One region of the Streptomyces sp. NPDC028305 genome, then DNA from elsewhere that is predicted to be linked to it. Evidence: riboswitches for the same ligand, from Rfam matches in the RefSeq annotation. Region 1 holds a riboswitch; the other holds the start of a gene.

Region 1 (7,672 bases):
ATCGTCGTCCCAGCAGATCACCGGCCCGGTGGCCGAGGTCACACGGGAGAGGTCTCGCATCGCCGCGGCGAGCCCGGATCCCTCCGCTTCCGCCGAATCCGTCACGTCCGCCCCGGACTTGCGCCCACTGCCGTCCGAGGCGCCGGATCGCCCGGAGCCGCCCTTTCCCGGGTCGTCGGACGCGCCGCACGCGGTCACGCCTCCCACCGCGAGCACGGTCGCCGCCGCCACCGCGACCCACCCACGCACCCCGGGCGCATACGCCTTACTCACTCAGCTCTCCGCCTTCCCCCGAACGTGACTGCCCTTAGAAGCGAGAATAGTATTAACCATGCAACGCACCTTCACGGCAAGTCGGTTGCCCCGTGCGCCCGACCGCCGATGAAGGATCATTGGGGCGCACCCCACCACGACAAGGAGGCGACGGTGTCCGGCACAGACGGAGACGGAGGCGAGCGCGCGGCAGGGCTGACGCGGCGGGAGCGGCTGCGCGTGGAGCTGGAGCGCGATGTCAGGGCCGCCGCCCGCCGGATCACCGCCGCGGAGGGCATCGAGGGGCTCACCGTCGCCGCCGTGGCCCGCAGCGTCGGCGTGACCTCACCCGCCCTCTACCGCTACTTCGAGGGCAGGAACGGGCTCATCCGCGCCGTCTACGACGACGTCACCACGGAGTTCATCCAGACCGTCGACCATGCGGTGGGCCGCCAAGACCCCGATGACGTCAGCGCGCAGCTGCACGCCGCCACCCGTGCCGTGCTGGACTGGTCCGTGGCCAACCCGGCGGAGTTCAACCTGCTCATGGGCGCCGGCTACCCCTCGGCGGCCAAAACCGCGGACGACATCCCGCAGGTCATATCGCGTGAGCTGGGCGGGGTGTTCGGACGGGGATTCACCCGGCTGTGGCGCGAGGGGAGGCTGGCCTGCCCTGCGGACGACGAGCTCGATCCGGCGCTGGTGGCCCAACTGCGGACCTACCGCAAGGTCATCGGCCTCGAAGTGCCCCTCGGCGTCGCGTTCCTGATGCTCACCTGCTGGCGCCAGATCTACGGCATGCTCTGCCTGGCCGTCTACGGCCATCTGTCCTACGCCCTGGACGACCCGGTGCCGCTGTTCGAAGACATGATGGACCGCCTGCTCGGCCTCCTGGGCCTCACCCGCAGCCCCGGCCTGGTGATCTGAGCAGCGCCACCGCGCCCGCCCGTACGGCGGCCCAGTCGGTGGCGTACTCGTACTCCCGGGTCCGCCGCAGCCACCCCGCGCGGTCCTGGTGCTCGCGGCGCAGCTGCTCCAGGTCCAGCTCGACGCCCGGCGGCGGCCCCGCGGCCGCCAGCTCGCCGATCCGCTGTTCCATGGCCTCCAGCAGCGCACGGTCGAGCTCGGCCACGGCGGCGACGAAGGCGCTGGTCGGCACGGTCACCCGGCCCGTGGCCGGCGCGGTGAACTCGATCTCGTCCTCGGGATCCGGCTGATGCGTCCAGCTGACGTTCATGACGTCCTCCATGGCGTCGTCGTCCCCGGCGACGGTCCGCCAGCAGCGGATGTCCGGCGCTACGCGCAGATACCCCGTGTTAAGGGTGCGGCCGCCGTGCCACTGCGCGGCCGCCTCGGCCTCCAGGGTCTCCTCCCAGCGCCAGTCGGAGGAGTCGCGGGCCACGAAGGCGGCCAGGTCCTCGGGTACGGGCTCGAGCGCCGCGGGCAGGAGCGCGAGCAGGTCCTCCCAGAGCCGGACCACGTAGTAGTCCACGTACGGGTGGGACGGGCCGTCCCCGCCGCCCCGCAGCCGCCGCACCGTGCGCTCGGAGTAGCGCAGCAGCTCATGCTCGCCGAGGTCGATGACGTACCAGCCGTCGGTCAGCCCGAACCAGTGCAGTACGGGACGCTCGCGCCGCCCCCACGGCCGCACCTGCTCCAAGGGGGTCAGGCCGAAACGGAACCGGATGTCCTGATCCATAGGGAGAGTATGGGCCCGCCCTACAGCCCGCCTCCCAGCCCACCCCCAAGGGCCCGACCGCCGTGGTCCGGCCCCGGTGGGCGCCGGATAAGGTATGCGTGAAAACTTCATCCGCGTCCGATCGGGGGAAGCCGGTGAGATTCCGGCGCTGACCCGCAACCGTGAGTACGGGCTGTGTGCCGCAGGGCGTACGAGCCGGGACACCTGGTCGGGCGCACCGCAGGCTCCCGCCGCCGGCCCGCCCGGCGGCGGCACCGTCGAGGTATGCGGAGCTGAGCCCGGTGTCATCGCGTTCGCACGTCCCTCGGCGTGCGGGGTGGTCGGCCGTGCGCGGCCGCGTACCGCTGCCCAGCCACCGCCGAGACCCCCGACCGAGAGGCACCGTCGCCATGAACGTACGCCGCAGCGCCACGGCTCTGGCCGCCCTGGCCGCCCTGTGCACGGCCGCCGCCCCCGCCGCGTTCGCCGACGCCTCGCCCTCGCCCAAGCCGTCCGGCTCGGCGGCGCTGCCCAAGGGGCTGTACGGCGCCAAGGACCCGAAGTTCGACGGGGTGTGGCGGCAGTCGCTCGCGCTGCTGGCGCAGGACGCGGTCGGGGTCACCCCGGCGAGATCGGCCATCGACTGGCTGGCCGGCCAGCAGTGCGAGGACGGCGGCTTCGCCGCGTACCGGGCCGACGCCTCCGCCGCGTGCGACCCGAAGAAGGGCGAGTTCACCGACGCGACAGCGGCGGCGGTACAGGCGCTGGCCGCGGTCGGTGGGCGCAGCGCCGCGGTCGAGAAGGGCGTCGGCTGGCTGAAGGAGAGCCAGAACGACGACGGCGGCTGGGGCATGAACCCGGGCAGCCCGAGCGACGCCAACTCCACCTCCGCCGCCGTCGGCGCCTTCGCCGCCGCGGGCCAGGACCCGAAGCAGGTGAAGTCGGCCAAGGGCGGCCGGACGCCGTACGACGTGCTGCTCGGCCTCCAGCTGGGGTGTGATGCGAAGGAGGGGCAGCGCGGGGCGTTCGCGTATACGGCGGACAAGGGCAAGCCGGTCGCGAACGACCTGGCGACGACGGCCGCCGCGCTGGCCACCGAGGGCAAGGGCTGGGTCTTCGAGCCCGCGGGCAAGGACGCCGGCAAGGCCCCGGAGCCGCTGGACTGCGGCTCGGGCAGCAAGGACGGCAAGGACGACAAGAGCGACAAGAGCGGGAGCGCCAAGCCGGCCAAGGTGACCGAGGCCGCGCGGGCCGCCGCCGCGTATCTGGCGGACACCATGGCCGGGCACGGCAGCCATCTGCTGTCCGCGATGCCCGGCGCCGAGGACCAGCCCGACTTCGGCGGCACGGCGGACGCGATAGTAGCCCTGGCCGCCGGGGAGCACAGCGCGACCGCGGCGAAGCCCCTCCAGTGGCTCCAGAACGAGAAGAACGGCGCGCTGGCGTGGGCGAAGGGCGACCCGGGGGCGCTGGCCAAGCTGGTCCTCGCGGCGCACGCGGCCGGGGCGGATCCGCGCAGCTTCGGCGGCGTCGACCTCGTCCAGCAGCTGAACGCCACCGGCCCGAAGCCGGAGTCGGTCTCCGCGTCCGGGTCGCAGGCGGACTCGGATGAGGGCAAGGACAAGGACGGGGAGAAGAAGGACGACGACAAGGGGGGTGTCGGCGGCGTCTGGTGGACGGTGGGCGTCTTCGCGGTGGCCGGCATCGGCATCGGCTTCCTGCTGAGCGGCCGGAAGAAGCAGCAGCTCTGATGGGGCTGCCTCCCGCCGAGCGACCCGAACCCGCGCCGGCGGCCCCAAGGTCATCGGCCGACCAGCCGGAGCAGCGGGAGCCCGCTCGCCCTGCGCCGCGGTTCGCCGCCGCGCGTCCGTCCCGCGCCGCCCTCGCCTTCTGCGCCGTGTTCGTGTCCACGATGGTGTCCGCGCTCGCCCTCGGCGCCTCCCCCGCGCAGGCCGCGGGCTACCGCTACTGGTCGTTCTGGCAGCGGGAGCGGGGCGAGGACGGCTGGACGTACGCCACGCAGGGGCCCGCCACGGCCCGGCCGGGCGACGGCGACACGGTCGGGTTCCGGTTCGCGGTGAGCGAGGACTCGGGGGACGCGACCCGGCCGCGCAGCTCGGCCGGGTTCGAGACGGTGTGCGCGGACACCCCCGCGAAGGGCGGCACCAAACGCGTCGCCGTGGTCCTCGACTTCGGCACCGCCGCCGACGCCCCCGACCACCGCACCCCGCCCGAGCCCCGCACGGAGTGCGCGCGGGTCGGCGAGGACGCGAGCGCCGGGGACGCGCTGGCGGCCGTCGCCAAGCCGCTGCGCTACAACTCCGCCGCCCTGCTGTGCGCCATCGCCGGTTACCCCGCCACGGGCTGCGGCGAGCAGGTCGACGCCCCGTCGGACGGCGGCAGTGGCGGACAGGTCGGAGACGGCGGGGACAGCGGGGGCGGCGGACAGGGCGGCGGAGGCGGCGGCCCGTCGGCCGGGCTGATCGGCGGCCTGGCCGCCGTGGTCGCGCTGGGGGCCGCCGCCGTCTGGCAGTCGCGCCGCCACCACCGGCGATGAGCGGCGCCGACCGGGCCGCCGCCGGACACCCGCGCACCGCGCGCACCACGCACGCCACGCACAGCTCGCGTGGCGCGCTGCACGCCGGGGCCTGGTGGCTGTGGGCCCTGGGGCTGGCCACGGCCGCCTCCCGCACCACCAACCCGCTGCTGCTGGGGCTGCTCGTCGGCGTGGCGGGCTATGTGGTCGCCGCGCGCCGTACGGACGCGCCGTGGGCGCGCTCGTACGGCGCGTTCCTCAAGCTGGGGCTCCTGGTGCTGGCGATCCGGCTGTGCTTCGCGGTGCTCCTCGGCTCGCCGATCCCCGGCACACACGTACTGGTCACGCTCCCCGAAATCCCGCTCCCCGACTGGGCGCAGGGGGTGCGGATCGGCGGCCGGGTCACCGCCGAGGGGCTGGTCTTCGCGCTGTACGACGGGCTGAAGCTGGCCACCCTCCTGGTCTGCGTGGGCGCGGCGAACGCGCTCGCCAACCCCGCCCGGCTGCTCAAGTCGCTGCCCGGCGCGCTGTACGAGGCGGGCGTGGCGGTCGTGGTCGCGATGACCTTCGCTCCGAACCTGGTCTCGGACGTCCAGCGGCTGCGCGCCGCCCGCCGGCTGCGCGGCCGCCCCGACCGCGGGGTGCGCGCCCTGCTCCAGGTGGGGCTGCCGGTGCTGGAGGGGGCGCTGGAGCGGTCCGTGGCGCTGGCGGCCGCGATGGACGCGCGCGGCTACGGCCGCACCGCCCAGGTCCCGCCCGCCGTGGCCCGCGCCACCGCCGCGCTCACGCTCGGCGGGCTGCTCGGCGTGTGCGCCGGTACGTACGGGCTGCTGGCCGCGCAGGGCGCGGGCTTCGGCCTGCCGGTGCTGCTGGCGGGGCTCGCCGCCGCGCTCGGCGGGCTGTGGCTGGGCGGCCGCCGTTCGGTGCGCAGCCGCTACCGGCCGGACCGGTGGGACGCGCGGGCGTGGCTGGTGGCCGGGTCCGGGGTGGCGGTGGCGGGTCTGATGATCTGGGCGGCCTCGTACGCCCCGCAGGCCCTGGACCCGCCCGCCGTACCGCTCACCTCGCCCGTGCTGCCGCTGTGGCCGGCGGCGAGCGTGCTGGTCGGGCTGGTCCCGGCGTTCGTGGCGCCCGCGCCCGACCGGGCCCCGTCGCAGGCCCCGTCACAGGCCCCGTCACAGGCCCCGTCGCGGGCTCCGGCCCCGGTGGCCGCCGTGCCGCGCCCCACCTCCCAGAAGACCAGCGAGGACACCGGCAAGGAGGCCACGCGGTGATCCGCTTCGAGCAGGTGTCCGTCACCTACGACGCCGCCGCGCACCCCGCACTGCGGGGCGTGGACCTGACCGTTCCGGAGGGGGAGCTGTGTCTGCTCGTCGGCCCCTCAGGAGTCGGCAAGTCGACTCTTCTGGGCGCCGTCTCCGGGCTGGTGCCGCACTTCACGGGCGGCACGCTGCGCGGGCGGGTCACCGTGGCGGGCCGCGACACCCGCACCCACAAGCCGCGTGAACTGGCCGATGTCGTGGGCACGGTGGGCCAGGACCCGCTGGCCCACTTCGTCACGGACACCGTCGAGGACGAACTCGCGTACGGCATGGAGTCGCTGGGCGTCCCGCCGGACACCATGCGCCGCCGGGTCGAGGAGACCCTGGACCTGCTCGGCCTCGCCGCGCTGCGCGACCGGCCCATCACGACGCTCTCCGGCGGCCAGCGGCAGCGGGTCGCCATCGGCTCGGTGCTCACCACACACCCGCGCGTCCTGGTCCTCGACGAGCCGACGTCGGCGCTGGACCCGGCGGCGGCCGAGGAGGTCCTGGCGGTGCTCCAGCGGCTGGTGCACGACCTGGGCACCACCGTGCTTTTGGCCGAGCACCGCCTGGAGCGGGTGGTCCAGTACGCGGATCAGCTGATCCTGCTGCCCTCCCCCGGCGCGGCCCCCGTCGTCGGGGACCCGGCCGAGGTGATGGCGGTCTCGCCCGTCCAGCCGCCCGTGGTCGAGCTCGGCCGCCTCGCGGGCTGGTCCCCGCTCCCGCTGTCCGTACGGGACGCCCGCCGCAAGGCGGCGCCGCTGCGGGAGCGGCTGGCGCCGCACACCCCGCACGGAGATCCGCACGCGGGGGACGGTGAGCCCGTCGCCGAGGCGGTGCGGCTGGCTGTACGCCACGGTCGAATCGAGGCGCTGCGGGGCGTGGATCTGTCGGTGCGGCCGGGCGAGACGGTGGCGCTGATGGGCCGCAACGGCGCGGGCAAGTCGACTCTGCTGTCCACGCTGGTGGGAATGCACACGCCCGCCTCCGGCTCGGTACGCGTAGGAGCTGTGGTACCGCACCGCACGCGCCCCGCCGAACTGCTGCGCCACGTCGGCCTCGTACCGCAGGAGCCGCGCGATCTGCTCTACGCCGACACCGTCGCCGCGGAGTGCGCGGCGGCCGACCGGGACGCGGGCGCGGCCCCCGGCAGCTGCCGGGAGCTGGTCGGCCGGCTGCTGCCGGGCGTGGCGGACTCGGCACACCCCCGCGATCTGTCCGAGGGCCAGCGGCTCGCGCTCGCGCTGTCGGTCGTCCTCACCGCGCGCCCGCCGCTGCTCCTGCTCGACGAGCCGACCCGCGGCCTGGACTACGCGGCGAAGGCGCGCCTGGTCGAGATCCTGCGCGGGCTGGCCGCCGACGGCCACGCGACCGTGCTGGCCACACATGACGTGGAGCTGGCCGCCGAGCTCGCCCACCGGGTGGTGATCCTGGCCGACGGGGAGGTGGTGGCCGACGGCCCGACGGCGCAGGTCGTGGTGGACTCGCCGGCGTTCGCCCCGCAGGTCGCCAAGGTGCTGGCCCCGCAGCCGTGGCTGACGGTCCGGCAGGTGCGGCGGGCCCTGGAGAAGCGGGAGCGGACCGTATGACGCCGCGTGGCGACGGCACCGTACCGAGCGGGGCGGCAGGGGCGGACGGGACGAACGCGGGGCGCCAGGTCCGCGCCGTCCGCCTCGGCGCCCGCTCCGTCGCCGCCCTCGTGCTGGTCTCCGCGATCGGGGTCGCCGCCTTCGGCTGGCCGCTGCTCGCCGACTCCGCGTCCGGGCTCGCCCACTCCGCCGACGCGCCCTGGCTGTTCGCCGCCCTGCTGCCGCTGCTGCTGGCCGTCGTCGTGGCGACGATCGCCGACACCGGTATCGGCGCCAAGGCGGTGGCGATGCTGGGGGTGCTGGCGGCCGCCGG
Region 2 (7,672 bases), on a different contig from region 1:
GCTACGAGAAGCTCAAGGGCGATGTCGAGAAGGCCGGCGGCCTGATGTTCGTCCACAACGAGAACCCGGACAAGCCGAAGACCTTCCCGTCGGGCACCCGCTTCACCGGCAAGGAGAACGGCAAGACCTTCGAGTCCAAGGACCCGGTCCTGGTCCCGCGCGCCAAGAAGACCCAGAACGACAAGACCGGCAAGGTCACCGTGACCGCCAGCACCGCCCGGGTCTATGTGGAGGCGCTGCGCAAGGGAGCGCGCTACCAGACCGGCACCGAGGACAACTACCGGATCGCGGGGCTGCGGGGCAAGGACCGGCAGAACTTCTACGGCATCGCGCAGAAGCTGTCCTTCGACAAGAAGGACTTCCAGGGCATCAGGGATGCCTACGAGTTCGACCCCGTCGCCGAGCGGTATGTGCCCGTCGACCCGATGAACGAGGCCCGCTGGTACCCGACCCTGACCACCCTTCAGGACGGCCGGGTGCTCTCGGTCTCCGGCCTGGACGAGATCGGCCAGGTCGTGCCGGGGAAGAACGAGGTCTACGATCCCAAGGCCAAGAAGTGGAAGTACCTGCCCAAGAAGCGGTTCTTCCCCACCTACCCGGCGCTGTTCCTCGCCGAGGGCGGCAAGATCTTCTACACCGGCTCCAACGCCGGCTACGGCCCCGCCGACAAGGGCCGCACCCCCGGCCTCTGGGACCTGAAGACCAACGCGTTCAAGGCCGTGCCCGGCATCAGCGACCCGGACGCCCTGGAGACGTCGATGTCCGTGCTGCTGCCCCCGGCCCAGCGGCAGCGGTACATGGTGCTCGGCGGCGGCGGGGTCGGCGAGGACCCCAAGTCCACCGCGAAGACCCGCATCGTCGATCTGAGCGAGGACCGGCCGCGCTTCCACGACGGGCCGAAGCTCTACTCCGAGGTCCGCTACCCCAGCAGTGTCATCCTCCCGGACGACACCGTCCTGACCACCAACGGCTCGGGCGACTACCGGGGGCGGGACGGCAGCAATGTGCTGCGGGCCGAGATCTACGACGCCAGGAGCAACACCGCGCGCGGCGTGGCCGACCCGCTGGTGGGCCGCAACTACCACTCCGGGGCGCTGCTGCTGCCCGACGGACGGGTGATGACCTTCGGCTCCGACTCGCTGTTCGGCGACGACGCCAACACCAAGCCGGGGACGTTCCAGCAGCAGATCGATCTCTACACCCCTCCCTATCTGTTCCGCGACGCACGGCCCAAGCTGACCGACACCGCGCCCCGGACCCTCAAGCGCGGGGCGAAGGCCACCTACCGCACCCCGCACGCGTCGGCGATCGAGCAGGTGCGGCTGATCCGGCCCGGCTCCTTCACCCATGTGACCAATGTCGAGCAGCGGTCGATCGCGCTGGACTTCGTCAGGAGCAAGGACAGCGTCACGGTGCGGATCCCGAAGGACTCGTCGCTGGTCCCGCCGGGGTGGTACATGCTCACGGCGGCGGACGAGGAGGGGACTCCGTCGAAGGCGGTGTGGGTGAAGGTGCCCGCCTCGAAGGACACCCCCGAACCCTGACCGCCCCGATCCCCCGCCCGACAGCCGCGGCGCGGTGACTACGGGGCCGCCTGCGGCTGGATACTCCCCTTACCCGCCCCTTCCCGTAACCAAGGGCTTCGCCCCTGGACCCCGGGGGCCGGGGCAGTGCCCCCCCACTTGGCGGAGCCGCATATCGATGCCGCGGGAAGGGGCGGGTAAGGGGACAGCGCCGATATGCGGCTCCGCCGTGTGGCCGCGGGGACACGCCCAAGGCGGGCGTGATGACTATTTCGCGTTGCGCGCCAGGTCGAGGGCGTACCGCGGCCACCATCGGCCGGCGTGCGGGCCGCCCTTGCAGGTGCCGTCCGACTCGCCCGGACGCTTGATCCACAGATACGCGGCGACCGCGGCGTCGCCCGTGCGGACCGTGGGCGTCTCGCCCAGCGCCCGCCCCTTGGGGTTGCACCAGGCCTCGGGGTCCTCCTTGCCCGGCACCGGCCCCTTGCCGTTGCGGCTGGTGTCGATCACGAAGGGCTTTCCGCCGACCAGGGCGGAGAGCTTCCTGCCGTACACCTTGTTGTCCGCGGTGGTCTGATAGTTGGCGATGTTGAGCGCGAAGCCGTCGGCCTTCTTCAGCCCGGCGCGCCGCAGCGGCTCGGCCATCCGGCGCGGATCCTTGATCCAGTGCGGATTCCCCGCGTCCAGATAGACCTTGGTGCGGGGCAGCCCCTTGAGCTTGTCCACAGCCCCGGTCAGCAGGTCGTAACGCTCCTCGAGGAACCGCCTGGGCGTGCAGCCGTCCACCGCGTGGGGCAGTGCGTCCGGCTCCAGGATGACCGTGGCGGCCCGGTCGCCGATGCCCCTGACCGCCTTGTCCAGCCAGGCGCGATACGCGTTGCCGTCGGCGGCGCCGCCCTTCGAGTACTGGCCGCAGTCGCGGTGCGGGATGTTGTAGAAGACCAGCAGCGCGTCACGCTCCTCCGACACGGCGGCCTCGGTGAACCCCCGCGCCTGGCCCTCCGGGTCGTCCACCCCCAGCCACTCCGCGACCGGCTGCGCGGCGATCTTCTGTATCAGCTTCGCCTCGCCGGTCTCCCCCTTCCTGCGGTACTCGGCGACCTGCCGGGCCGCGGCGCCGTCCGGGTTCACCCAATACGGCACGACATTCCGGGGCCGCTGTGCGGGCCTCGCCGCCGCGATCGCCTCCTCCTCGCGATCGGAACGCCCGGAACCCGACGAGCCGAAGCAGCCGGAGAGCGTCACGAGCGACAGCAGCGCCCCCACCGCCGCCCCGGCACGGACAGATCCTCGCCGACGGCCGGTGTAACTCCCGTACATCCACTCCCCCTTGGGTGCACGCTCCGGGGGACACCCCTCAGGCCCCCGGCAGGACAAGACCGGTCGAAACCATGCTTACACACCACACCGGCCCTCACGGGGTTATCCACAGCCCTTTGCGTGAATTCGCCCGTACGGCGCGAAGCGGCCCCTCCGGGACCGGTTGACAGGTACCCGTCCGCCTGGGACTCTCCGATGCGACAAGTCAACACAACGAGACGACGGTGTACAGGAACCCGGTGCGAATCCGGGACGGTCCCGCCACTGTGACCAGGAGTCGGCGCGCGCGAACGGCGCCGCACTTCCGGGAGTCAGGAACTGGCCGTCGTTCTCCTTCCTGCTGAGGGGCGTGGAAACCCCACTAGGAGGCAACAGCGGATGTCCCTGCACACGGCACGGCACACCGACCCCGCGGCCGTCTCGGCCGCCACCGCCCACACCCGCGACTGGCTGATCGCGGCCGGCGCGGTCATCCTCGCTCTCATCGCCCTGTACGCGGTCTTCATCGACAACGGCTCGCTGATCTCGGCGACGGGCGACTATCTGCACGAGTTCTCGCACGACGGCCGGCACCTCTTCGGTGCCCCCTGCCACTGACGGGTCCGGCACCCCATGGCAGACGGTCACGTTCCCGTACTCCCCCTGCTCCGGCGTGGCCTGGCGGCGGGCGCCCTCGCGGGCCTCGCCACCGGGCTGTTCTCCCTGCTGCTGGCCGAGCCCCTGATGGACCGCGCCATCCGGCTGGAGGAAAAACGCCAGGAGAGCGAGCATTCGCACGCCGCCGCGGCCGCGGCGGTCACCCACCACGAGGAGCTGTTCTCCCGCTCCACCCAGCACTTCGGCCTCGTCGTCACCGCCGTGGTCGTCGGGCTGGCGCTCGGCGTCTTCTTCGCGGTCGCGCACGCGCTCGTCCACCGCGGATCCGACACCTCCGCACGCCCCTGGCCCCGCGCGCTCACCCTCGCGGCGGCGGGCTTCACCGGCCTCTCGCTCCTGCCAGGCCTGCGCTACCCGGCCAACCCGCCGGGCGTCGGCGACGCGGGCACGGTCGGCGACCGCCAGGCGATGTGGCTCGCCGCGGTGGCGATCGGCGTGCTCGGCATGGTGCTCGCCCGGCTGGTGCACGTCCGGCTGACGGCGGCGGGCCGCGGTCCCGCCGTGGCCCAGACGGCGGTCGCCGCGACCGTCGTCGCGGTGCTCCTCGCCCTGTTCGCCCTCCCCGACAACCCCGACCCGGTCCCCGTCGAGTCCACACTGCTCTGGGACTTCCGGATGCTCTCGTTCGCCTCGCACGCGGTGATGTGGGCGGTCCTCGGCGCCACGTTCGGCGCCCTCGGCCTCCGCGCCCTGCGCGAGCGCGGCACGACGACTCACCGGCCGGACCCGGTCCCGACCGCGGCGTAACCCTCGGGCCCGGTGGGCGGGCTTCCCCGCCTACCGGCTCCCCGTCAGATACGCCGACACCACCACCGTTCCGCCGCGCGCCCCGCCGCCCGCGAGCAGCCGCAGCTCCGCGCGGCCCCCGGCCCGCGCCGCGTACACCCGCCGCGCGTCGAACCGCGTGGCGGTGACCATCGCGACGTCCTCGACCGTGAACTCGGCCACCGTCCCGTCCGCCCGGGACACCCGCACCGCGTCGCCGCGCCTGACCCCGCCGAGGCGGCGGAGGACCCCCGCGTCGGCCGGCCCGACCAGCACCGCCGCCCCCGAGGCGCCCGGCCGCGCCCCCATCCCGTACCAGCCCCCGCTCCCGTCCCGGCCCTGGCCGGCGACCGGCGCCGCGATCCCCGCCGACTCGACGACGACGCGCCGCGCCGCCGCGGCCGGCAGCGGGTGCCACGCTCTGGGCAGCGGATGCGTGGGCGGGCGCCCCACGGCCGCCACATCCCCCGTCAACGGCACCGCTCCGCCCAGGCCCTCCGCCGCGTCATGGCCCCACAGCCACAGTCCGAGCAGCAGCGCCGCCCAGGCCACCCCCGCGATCGCCCTCGCCCGGCCGACGCCGCCGGGGCGCTTCCCGTACACCGCCGTCAGCCCGACGCCGCGGCGACCGGGCGACGGCGGCGCCGCACCGCCATCCCGGCGACGGCCAGCGCCGTGACTCCGGAGAGCACCAGGCCGTACGCCTCGGCCCCGCCGAGGCCGCGGCGCGCCGCGTCGTCGGCCGGGGCGAGGTCCGAGTGGGCGCGGTGGACATGGCCGGGGCGTGCGGGGGCGGCGTCCTCCTGGTCCGCGACGGCGGGGCCGGCGATGGCCAGGACCACCGCCGCCGCACAGACGGCCATACGGAGCGTGAGGGCGAGCGGGCGCATGGTGAAACCTCCTGATACCACCGAGGCTCACGCGCACCGCCGGAAGCCGCATCCGCTGCGGCCCCCGGCTGCTCCGTACGGGTCAGACGCGCTCCGGTACGTTGCGGCGCGTTCCGGCGGGCGTCAGATCCGCTCGACCAGGTCCGCGATGGAGTTCACGACCGTGGACGGCCGGAAGGGGTGCCGGTCGATCTCATCGGGCTGGGTGACCCCCGTGAGCACCAGGAAGGTCTCCATGCCCGCCTCGAGACCGGCCAGCACATCGGTGTCCATCCGGTCGCCGATCATGGCGCTGCTCTCGGAGTGCGCGCCGATCGCGTTCAGCCCGGCCCGCATCATGAGGGGGTTCGGCTTGCCGACGAAGTACGGCTCGGCCCCCGTCGCCTTGGTGATCAGCGCGGCCACGGAACCGGTCGCGGGCAGCGCGCCCTCCGCGGAGGGCCCGGTCTCGTCGGGGTTGGTGGCGATGAAGCGGGCGCCGTTGTCGATCAGGCGGATGGCCTTGGTGAGCGCCTCGAAGCTGTACGTACGGGTCTCGCCGAGCACCACGTAGTCCGGCTCGACGTCGGTGAGGACGTAGCCGATGTCGTGCAGGGCCGTGGTCAGCCCCGCCTCGCCGATCACATACGCCGTGCCGCCGGGCCGCTGGTCGTCCAGGAACTGCGCGGTGGCCAGCGCGGACGTCCAGATGTTGGCGACCGGCACGTCGAGGCCGATCCTGGACAGCCGGGCGTGCAGATCGCGCGGGGTGTAGATGGAGTTGTTGGTGAGCACGAGGAAGGGCTTGCCGGACTCGCGCAGCCGCTTGATGAAGGCATCGGCCCCGGGCACCGGGATGCCCTCGTGCATCAACACCCCGTCCATGTCGGTGAGCCAGGACTCGATCGGCTTGCGCTCTGCCATTGCGGACTCTCCTGCCATGCGCCAGTAACGCGTGAGTGGGGACACCGGCCGCGCCACTGCGAGCGGTGCCGACGAGCCAAGCGTAGTCAGCCGGGCCCGGAGCGGACCGCCCCGGTCCCCTTCTGACCTCGGCAGACCCGCCCGCGGGGGCCGCGGCGGGCGGCCCGGCGCGACAGGGCCGGGCGGGCGGCCGATCCTGTTGGTGAGGGGCCGCGTTCCGACGGGCCTCTTCCGCTCCCCCGCGAAGGAGATTCAGATGGGCATCAAGGACAAGCTCAAGGAAGCGATCAACAAGGGCCAGGAGCGGGCGCGGCACGCCCCGCGCAAGAGCGGCAAGGGCGCCGCCGACCAGCCCCGGAGCAGCGCGGAGAAGCTGGACGAGGAGATGCGCCGCCGGGGCGGGCCGCCCCGCGGGCAGTAGCGGCCGCGCCGCGCCTCACCGCCTCAGCCGCCGGGCCTTGACCAGCAGCGCGGTGCCGGTGAGGACGAGCGCGCCGCTGACGACGGCGAGCCGGAGGAGCACGGGGCCCCGGCCCGTCGCGGCGAGTTCCGGCGGCAGATGGTCGCGACTGCTGCCCTCGCCGCGCGGGCCGGTGCCGCCGGAGGCCTCCTCGCGGGTGCCCACGGTGCGCCCGTCGGCGCCGGTCCTCTGATCGGCGCCGGGCTCGCGGTCGGCAGGGGGCCCGTCGGTGCGGGGCGCGCCGGTACGGGCCCCCTCCGTCTCGCCCGTCTCGCCCGTCTCCTCCGCCCCCGCGCCCCTCGCGTCCCTCGCGCCCTCGACGCTGAAGTCGTAGTCGTCGGACTGGCCGACCCAGTCCCCGTCGTCCGCGCGGCGCTGCATGGTGATGACGTTCGCGGTGACGGGGCCGGCCGGGGCGGCGCCGGTGAAGCGGGACCGCACCGCCACCTTCACGCTCCCGTGCGCGGGGACGGTGAACCCCTGGAAGGGGACGTCGAAGACCCCGATGTTCTCGTCCTCGTCGGTGATCTCGAAGGAGACGGGCCGCCATCTGCCGCCCTCGTCGGGGTCCAGGAACTCCATCCGGATGTGGCGGGGCCGCAGCGCGTGCCCGCGGTCGACGAGGATCGCGATGGGGTGGATGGCGCGGCACTCGGCGCCCGTGGTGTTGCTCAGCTCCAGGTGCCAGGCGCGCCAGCCGCCGCCCCGCGCGTACCGGGCCGGCCCACCGTACAGCCGGGCGTCGATCGGGAAGTCGGCGCTCCCCCGCCGCCCGCAGAAGGGCACGGACGCGGACTCCGGCACGGACGCGGCGGCTTCCGGGGCGGGCCCGCACCACAGGACCGGCGAGGCGAGCGCGAGCACGGCGGCGGACTGGGCGGCTCGGACGGCGAGGGTGGAGGGCGAGCGCATGGGCGACCTCTGCGGCGGTGGTTTCCCGAGTGCCCTGCTGCATTCCACCCCGGGCGAGCGACACGCGGCGGCCCGGGCGGATTACCTCCGTTCGGCGGTCGGCGATTCCCCCGTTCAGCCCATCGCACCGTCCCCCTTTCAGATCATCGGCCGGTCACCCCACCGCGAACAATGGCGCCAGCACCAGCTGTGCCGCGCCCTCCACGACCGCCCCGCCTCCCCGGCCGACCACCTCCACCGGG

What was found. Region 1 has a riboswitch for cobalamin ahead of ACZ4WQ_RS03180 (prenyltransferase/squalene oxidase repeat-containing protein). Riboswitches for the same ligand answer to the same signal wherever they lie in the genome.
Positions count from the first base shown of each region.
Region 2: it holds a riboswitch for cobalamin, as region 1 does, so the genes downstream of both, ACZ4WQ_RS43375 (CbtB domain-containing protein) here and ACZ4WQ_RS03180 (prenyltransferase/squalene oxidase repeat-containing protein) in region 1, are expected to answer to the same signal.

Region 1 is NZ_JBVHTN010000001.1:697,047-704,718, forward strand. It holds gene ACZ4WQ_RS03165 (hypothetical protein) at 1-273, opposite strand, end outside; gene ACZ4WQ_RS03170 (TetR/AcrR family transcriptional regulator) at 427-1,179, shown strand; gene ACZ4WQ_RS03175 (DUF5984 family protein) at 1,151-1,951, opposite strand; cobalamin riboswitch at 2,053-2,178, shown strand; gene ACZ4WQ_RS03180 (prenyltransferase/squalene oxidase repeat-containing protein) at 2,341-3,681, shown strand; gene ACZ4WQ_RS03185 (SCO2322 family protein) at 3,843-4,487, shown strand; gene ACZ4WQ_RS03190 (energy-coupling factor transporter transmembrane component T) at 4,484-5,740, shown strand; gene ACZ4WQ_RS03195 (ABC transporter ATP-binding protein) at 5,737-7,359, shown strand; gene ACZ4WQ_RS03200 (ECF transporter S component) at 7,356-7,672, shown strand, end outside.
Region 2 is NZ_JBVHTN010000013.1:45,997-53,668, forward strand. It holds gene glxA (radical copper oxidase GlxA) at 1-1,544, shown strand, start outside; gene ACZ4WQ_RS43370 (glycoside hydrolase family 6 protein) at 1,791-2,843, opposite strand; cobalamin riboswitch at 3,049-3,184, shown strand; gene ACZ4WQ_RS43375 (CbtB domain-containing protein) at 3,222-3,440, shown strand; gene ACZ4WQ_RS43380 (CbtA family protein) at 3,456-4,247, shown strand; gene ACZ4WQ_RS43385 (sortase domain-containing protein) at 4,278-4,868, opposite strand; gene ACZ4WQ_RS43390 (hypothetical protein) at 4,874-5,155, opposite strand; gene ACZ4WQ_RS43395 (HAD-IIA family hydrolase) at 5,279-6,058, opposite strand; gene ACZ4WQ_RS43400 (antitoxin) at 6,315-6,479, shown strand; gene ACZ4WQ_RS43405 (hypothetical protein) at 6,495-7,430, opposite strand; gene ACZ4WQ_RS43410 (ROK family transcriptional regulator) at 7,585-7,672, opposite strand, start outside.